One region of the Oribacterium sp. FC2011 genome, then DNA from elsewhere that is predicted to be linked to it. Evidence: predicted binding sites of a transcription regulator. Region 1 holds the regulator's gene; the other holds the start of a gene.
The links. Region 1 encodes Rex, which represses fermentation and respiration genes when NADH is low (regulators of the CRP and FNR family bind a similar motif). Its sites were predicted from a motif close to ATTGTTAANTANTTAACAAT; they were not measured.
Positions count from the first base shown of each region.

Region 2: T357_RS0117185 (4Fe-4S dicluster domain-containing protein) is a predicted target of Rex. The motif match lies at 1,892-1,911, and genes of this name have one in related genera.

Region 1 covers NZ_JNJM01000001.1:28,905-32,332, forward strand. The annotation lists gene T357_RS0100125 (NAD(P)H-hydrate dehydratase) at 1-500, opposite strand, end outside; gene acpS (holo-ACP synthase) at 645-1,004, opposite strand; gene T357_RS0100135 (redox-sensing transcriptional repressor Rex) at 1,025-1,660, opposite strand; gene T357_RS0100140 (adenylosuccinate synthase) at 1,967-3,253, opposite strand.
Region 2 covers NZ_JNJM01000034.1:22,027-25,454, reverse strand. The annotation lists gene T357_RS0117195 (class I SAM-dependent methyltransferase) at 1-502, opposite strand, end outside; gene T357_RS0117190 (protease-associated domain-containing protein) at 803-1,843, shown strand; gene T357_RS0117185 (4Fe-4S dicluster domain-containing protein) at 1,996-3,428, shown strand, end outside.

The DNA of each region.
Region 1 (3,428 bases):
GGGATTTCTTCCGCCACGGACTTCAATTTATCTTTGAGATGAGGCATTGAACTTATGATGTTGAGGCCATCTGCATCTATTATAAGAAGCGGATGCTTTTCTTCTGCCTTGTCACCCCATTTATCAGACACAGCGTTTAATATCTCTTCCACCATATCTTTGCTGAGATCGGTCGTTCCCATACCGGGTCCCAGCACCATAACATCCGCCCAGACTGCATTCCTCTCAGATATTTCCTGAAGATCCGTTTCCTCATCATAGCCTTCGAAAATGGCTTCCGGCAGCAGTGTCTGAAGGATCAGACGATTATCCTTATGTGTGAGAAACTTGACAAGTCCGGCTCCGGTCCGGTAAGCAGCCAAAGCCGAAAGATAGGCTGCTCCGCTCATCCCTTTGCTTCCTGCAACTATAAGAACTTTCCCATAGGTGCCTTTGTGACTGTCCTCAAGTCTTTTCGGAATATAGGCATAAAACTTTGAAGCATCTGTCACTATCTGCATGGTCTCTCCTTTTTGACCCATACCACGTACTTAAATCCAGCAGATTCGTACTTTGGCAGTCAATGATTCTGACCCAAAAGGGTCATGACTTCAACAAAATTGTTTAGTGTAAATGAAAGATATGAATATACTATACAGGATGTCTCACCCTTCCATTACTGCAAATGCCGACACCAGATCTTTTGTGTCGGTTATAGATAAATGTATGGTTTTTCCGCCAAGCTCTTCGAATTTCTTTTGTGCATTACCGTGTAGAACAGCATAGGGTTTTCCTTTTTCATCCCTTAGGATTTCAATCTCAGAAGGCCTGATTCCCGCAGTAAACCCTGTACCGAAGCACTTGACTATACATTCCTTACATGCAAAATCGCCGGCAAGCATCGAATCTTTGTCAGATGCCTGCCGACGCTCGTCTTCGGAAAAAATACGTTCTACAGTTTTGTTTCTTCTTGTATTTTTTATACGACTGATCTCGATAAGATCAGTTCCGATTCCTATGATCATAACTGAATCCTATCAATCGTTTAATCTTCAAGAGCCTCGCCCATACGATAGCTGAGTCTCATAAGTGACTCTGAAAGATGAACATTCTCAATAACAATATTATCAGGAACATCAAGGTCTACATGGGCAAAATTCCATATTCCCACAATTCCTGCATCTATAAGCTGCTCAACTACTTTTATCGCCGGGCCCTTAGGGATACAAACTGCAGCCATTTTTATATCATTCTCTCTGATGACACTTTCAAGCTTGTCCATGGACTGGATCTGAATCTCTCCTACCATATTGCCGATAATGCTTGGATCCTTATCGAAAATGGCCTTAACGATAAATCCTCTCTTACGGAAATTTGTATAGTTGGCAAGAGCCTGTCCGAGATGTCCGGCACCGACAATGATCATTTCATGTTCATTGTCAATGTTTAAAATCTTGGCTATCTCATCATGGAGATTCTTGATGTTATATCCATAACCCTGCTGTCCGAAACCTCCAAAGTTGTTCAGATCCTGTCTGATCTGAGAAGCAGTGAGCTTCATACGCTTACTGAGCTCACTTGAAGAAATACGCTCAATGCCCTGATCCATAAGATCCTCAAGATAACGATAATACCTCGGAAGTCTCTGGATGACTGCCTGTGAAATATCTTTTTTAGCCATAATAACCCTCAATAATTACTTAAAGATTTTTATTGTCAATGTGGTCTTTCGAACAAGTAATAATCACCTATTTCCCTTTAGACCCTTTGAAAAATATTATACATTTTTGTTAATATTATGTCAAAAAGAAGTTGTAGAATTCTTAACAAGCCATAGAAACCATACGAATTCTTTTGATCCGCACAAAGCCTTATGACTCTCACAATTATAATCCCGGGCAGATATAAAAAGACTGATCGGACATCATATCCGATCAGTCTCGTATTATCATACTATAAATATATCCACCAGGAAGCTTTCTCTGTTTTAGATCTTCGGTGTTCTCTTAAGTATTGCGTGTCTTTCAGGACCGTTGGAAACCATGGTGATCGGTGTTTCAATCTGCTTCTCGATGAAATCGATATAGTCCTTGCACTCCTTAGGAAGATCCTCATAATCAGTGATACCGCGGATATCACAGTTCCATCCCGGAAGCGTTTCATAAACAGGCTTTGCCTTATGAAGGAGCGGTGTTACAGGGAAATCTGTAGTCACCTTTCCGTCTATCTCATAACCTGTACAAACCTTAAGCTCCTTAAGATAGCCAAGTACATCAAGTACAGTAAGGACAGCCTCGGTTGCGCTCTGGAGCTGACAGCCGTACTTTGAAGCAACTGCATCATACCAGCCTACTCTTCTTGGACGGCCTGTAGTTGCACCGTACTCGCCCTTGTCTCCGCCTCTCTTACGAAGCTCCTCTGCCTCATCTCCGAAAAGCTCGGAAACGAAGTCACCTGCACCTACCGCTGAAGAATAAGCCTTTGTAACAGCAATTATATCTTTAATCTCATATGGAGGAATACCTGCACCAACTGCACCGTAAGCTGCAAGTGTTGAGCTTGAAGTAACCATCGGATAGATACCGTGATCCGGATCCTTCATGGTTCCAAGTTGACCCTCCAGAAGAACAGTCTTACCTGCCTTAAGAGCCTCTCTCAGGAACTTTGAAGTATCTGTTACATAAGGTGCGATGAGGTCTCTCTGCTTGTGCATCTCTGCAAGAAGATCCTCATATACAAGCTCAGGTGCATGATAAAGCTCACGGAGTGTAGCATTCTTCATCTCAACAACCTTATGAAGTCTGTCAGTGAGAACCTCTTCATCGAAAAGCTCATTTACCTGAAGACCGATCTTTGCAAACTTGTCAGAGAAGAAAGGAGCGATGCCGGACTTTGTGGAACCGTAGCTCTTTCCTGCAAGTCTTGCCTCTTCAAGGCTGTCAAAAAGTACATGATAGGGCATCATAACCTGTGCGCGATCAGAAACAAGTATCTTAGGTGTGGGAACTCCTGCGTCAACTATTGACTTAAGCTCGGAAACGAACTTTGTAATGTCTAATGCCACGCCATTACCAAGTACTGAAGTTGTGTGATCATAGAACACACCGCTTGGAAGAAGGTGAAGAGAAAAACGGCCATAGTTGTTAATGATGGTATGACCTGCATTTGCACCGCCCTGAAAACGTACAACGATGTCAGAAGACTCTGCAAGCATGTCAGTAATCTTGCCTTTTCCTTCGTCTCCCCAGTTTGCACCTACGATTGCTCGAACCATAAAAATCCTCCTAAAGGGATAGTATCCATATGGACACTACTGATGCTTCTCACCTTTTTGACACATACCGATCTCTTGCACGAATTCTTCTTAATTTCTTACTTACTAAGCAGCAAAAGTAAAAGACTCGCATCCGAAGACCGGGCGGTTGAACCGCTGTGAGAGATTCGTGACC
Region 2 (3,428 bases), on a different contig from region 1:
TTTCATTTAGCAAAGGATCCTGAGCAGCACGTCGTAAAGTGTCTTCAAGCAGAGATGCTATAACCGGATCATATTCATAAAGGATAACATTAAAACCTGAGGCTGCAAGAAGAAGGGAATCTTCACCCATTCCGGCTGTTGCATCAATTATAACAGGGGTATGATCAAGATCCTTAAGTTTTGCGCATTTTACCAGAAGCTCCCGCTCCAGGTTGCTCTTTTTTAATCTGGAAGCATTGGCAGTAAAGTCACCCCGGAGAGAAAGAGTTCCGTCAGTAAGGGACAGTCCTGTTTCATCCAGCTTTAAATATAGAGGTTTTTCTTTAGAGGATTTCTCCGAATCATCATCGGGAATTGAGGGGATTCCGGTGCCGGCTTCAGAGATAAATGCCTCAAGTTCTGATTTATCAATTGTGTAGGGAACACGGAGCCTTTCGGACAACATCCTTGCAGTATCAAGAAAAGTTCCGGATTCTGAATAGATCATCATTTTTGTTTCCATATATATTCCGTTCCAAGTGTAGAGTCGATTTTGACATCTGTGTGCCAGATATAAACGGTAAAAAACATGCATCTATAGATGAGAATGATTTTTAACTGTTATAAGTTTAAGAAAAGTCAGCATTTAAAGCAATGATTAAATCGTAGGATGTAAAAAGAGATAGGATTAAATAAAAATATGATGTATGTTATATTTGAACGAAAAGAGGGACCGGATCAGGTTTTCTTAGTGAATCTGATAGACGTCATAAGTTCTTGAAAAATATATAAAAGGGCTTAGGTTCCTGAAAGTGAGGAAATTATGAAAAGAATAATATCAAATGAAAACATTAAACAAATGGTAAAGAGAGGTTCTGCGGCAGGACTCATCATGCTGCTTCTCGGTACAAGTATTGCCTGTGGAAAGAAACCAACGGCAGTGGAAACTACTGCTGCTACTGAGGCAGCAACAGAGGCTGCCACTGAAGCGGAAACTACGGAAGCAATCAATGATTTAAAAGAAATCACAGGAAAAGTATCAGATGCTGCAATGCATTCCCTGGTTCTTGAGGATAAGGATGGAAAAACCTACGAATTAAGCCTCGTGGATGGTGTAGATACCAGCATGCTTCAGGGCGGCGTGGAAGTCGGAATGGATGTTACTGTGGAACTGGACAGTGCGGGAGATGTTATCTCCATAAGACCGGCAGGAACTGAACTTGTGGGAGAAACAGAGGAAGCAGAAAGCAAAGAAGCTGTTTCAAGTGATGAAGTTAAGCAGCTTCAAAGCGGTGTTAAGACTGTGGCTGACCTTAGCTATGATGTTCAGAATGCCGGAGCCATTAGTGGAGTTGTTATAGAAGCTTCGGAGGAAGACGGAACCATAGTACAGACAGTTGAAGGTCCTGTTGAGTTTACAGTAAGCAAAGAAACCGATAAAAGCGCGGTCGGAGGAAAGGTTAATCCAGGTGATGGTGTCCGCGTATTCTTCAATGAAGATGGAGATGCACTTTCTTTGGAAAGTATGGATATGTCAATTAATAATCCCGATGCCGCAGTTGCAGCTGGAGAAGTGATCCTTGATGTGGCAAATAATGATTTCAAGTCATTTGCCTCTAAGGTACAGTATCCTATACTTGTGGACGGAAAGGAATATGCCGATGCGGAAGCTCTTGAAAAAGCAAAGGACAGCATATGGACTCCTGAACTTATAAAAGCGGTTGTTACTGAGGATCTTCTGAAAACAGCGGCAAAGGACGCGGGAATATTTATAGGTAAGGATGACGGTCCTTATGTTCTTATAAATAATGACATGGTATTTGAGATATCAGGCATAGCTGTACGAAAGGTCGTACAAAACTAAGATCAGAGTATCTTCAAAAAAACATGAACAAAACAAAAGAATAAAAAGATTGTTAATTCTATAACACCATAATAGTTTAAATGTATCATGGATGTTATACTAATTATAGTTTTGATTAATGAGTATATTTATGTCTACACAGGAGGGTACGAATGGTAACTAATGATAAGGGTGCTATCGCGCTTAAACACGAAGTCATCGAAAGACTGGCAAGGGCCGCATGGGAGGACAGACTCGGCAGGGAAGCAGAGAATGAGACTATCATGGCTATTTCACCGGGGCCTCACTCAACATGGAGATGCTGTGTTTATAAAGAGAGGGAGATCCTGAGATGGCGTATCCGTCTCACAGAGAATCTTGATGCCAATCCTTACGCAACCGAGCCTAATCCAAACATTATCCAGGTTATAGATCCGGCTTGCGAGGAGTGTCCGCTTTCTTCCTATACAGTAACTGATAACTGTCGCTTATGCTTGGGAAAGGCATGTCAGAACAGCTGTCGTTTCGGCGCCATCACTATGGGTGACCAGAGAGCACATATCGATCCCAACAAGTGTAAAGAGTGTGGAATGTGTGCCAATGCCTGCCCTTACGGAGCTATCGCTCACCTTGAGAGACCATGCCGTAAGCCTTGCCCTGTTAATGCAATTACCTATGATGAGAATGGCATTTGCAAGATCGATGACAAGAAGTGCATAAGATGCGGCCAGTGTATCCACAGCTGTCCTTTCGGAGCTATCGCATCCAAGCTTGATGTTCTCGACATCATAAAGGATATCAAGGAAGGTAAAGAAATATACGCAATGTGTGCTCCTGCTATCGAGGGACAGTTCGGTAAGGAAATCACCATGGGTTCCATCAGAGAGGCACTTAAGAAGCTTGGCTTCACAGATATGGTTGAGGTTGGTCTCGGCGGAGATATGACTGCTGCATATGAGGCTGAGGAGTGGTATGAGGCACGTCAGGAAGGCAAGAAGATGACAACCTCCTGCTGCCCTGCATTTATCAATATGCTGAGAATGCATTATCCTGATCAGTTTAAGGAGAATATGTCAGAGACAGTATCACCTATGTGCGCTATCTCAAGATATCTCAAGGTGACACATCCGGGATGCAAGACCGTATTTATCGGACCATGCATCGCAAAGAAGTCTGAGGCTCATGAAATGGGCATAAAGGATAATGCTGATTATGTACTTACCTTCGGTGAGATGCAGGCAATGCTGAGATCAAAGAATGTTGAGATGGTTCCTGTTGTTGATCCTTATCAGGAGTCCTCAATCTGGGGCAAGAGCTTTGCAAGCTCAGGCGGAGTTGCCAATGCTGTTCTTGAGTGCATGAGAGAGCGTAATCAGGATGCAACAGGAATCCAGCTTCGTGCAGCAGCAGGTGGAAAGGAATGTACAACTGCCCTTCAGCTCCTGAAGCTCGGAAAGCTTCCGGAAGACTTTATCGAGGGAATGGTTTGTGAAGGCGGCTGCGTAGGCGGACCTTCAAAGCACAAGACAGAGCTTGAGATAAGAAAGGCACGTCAGGATCTTCTTAACCAGGCTGATGACCGTAAGATTCTGGACAACCTTAAGAA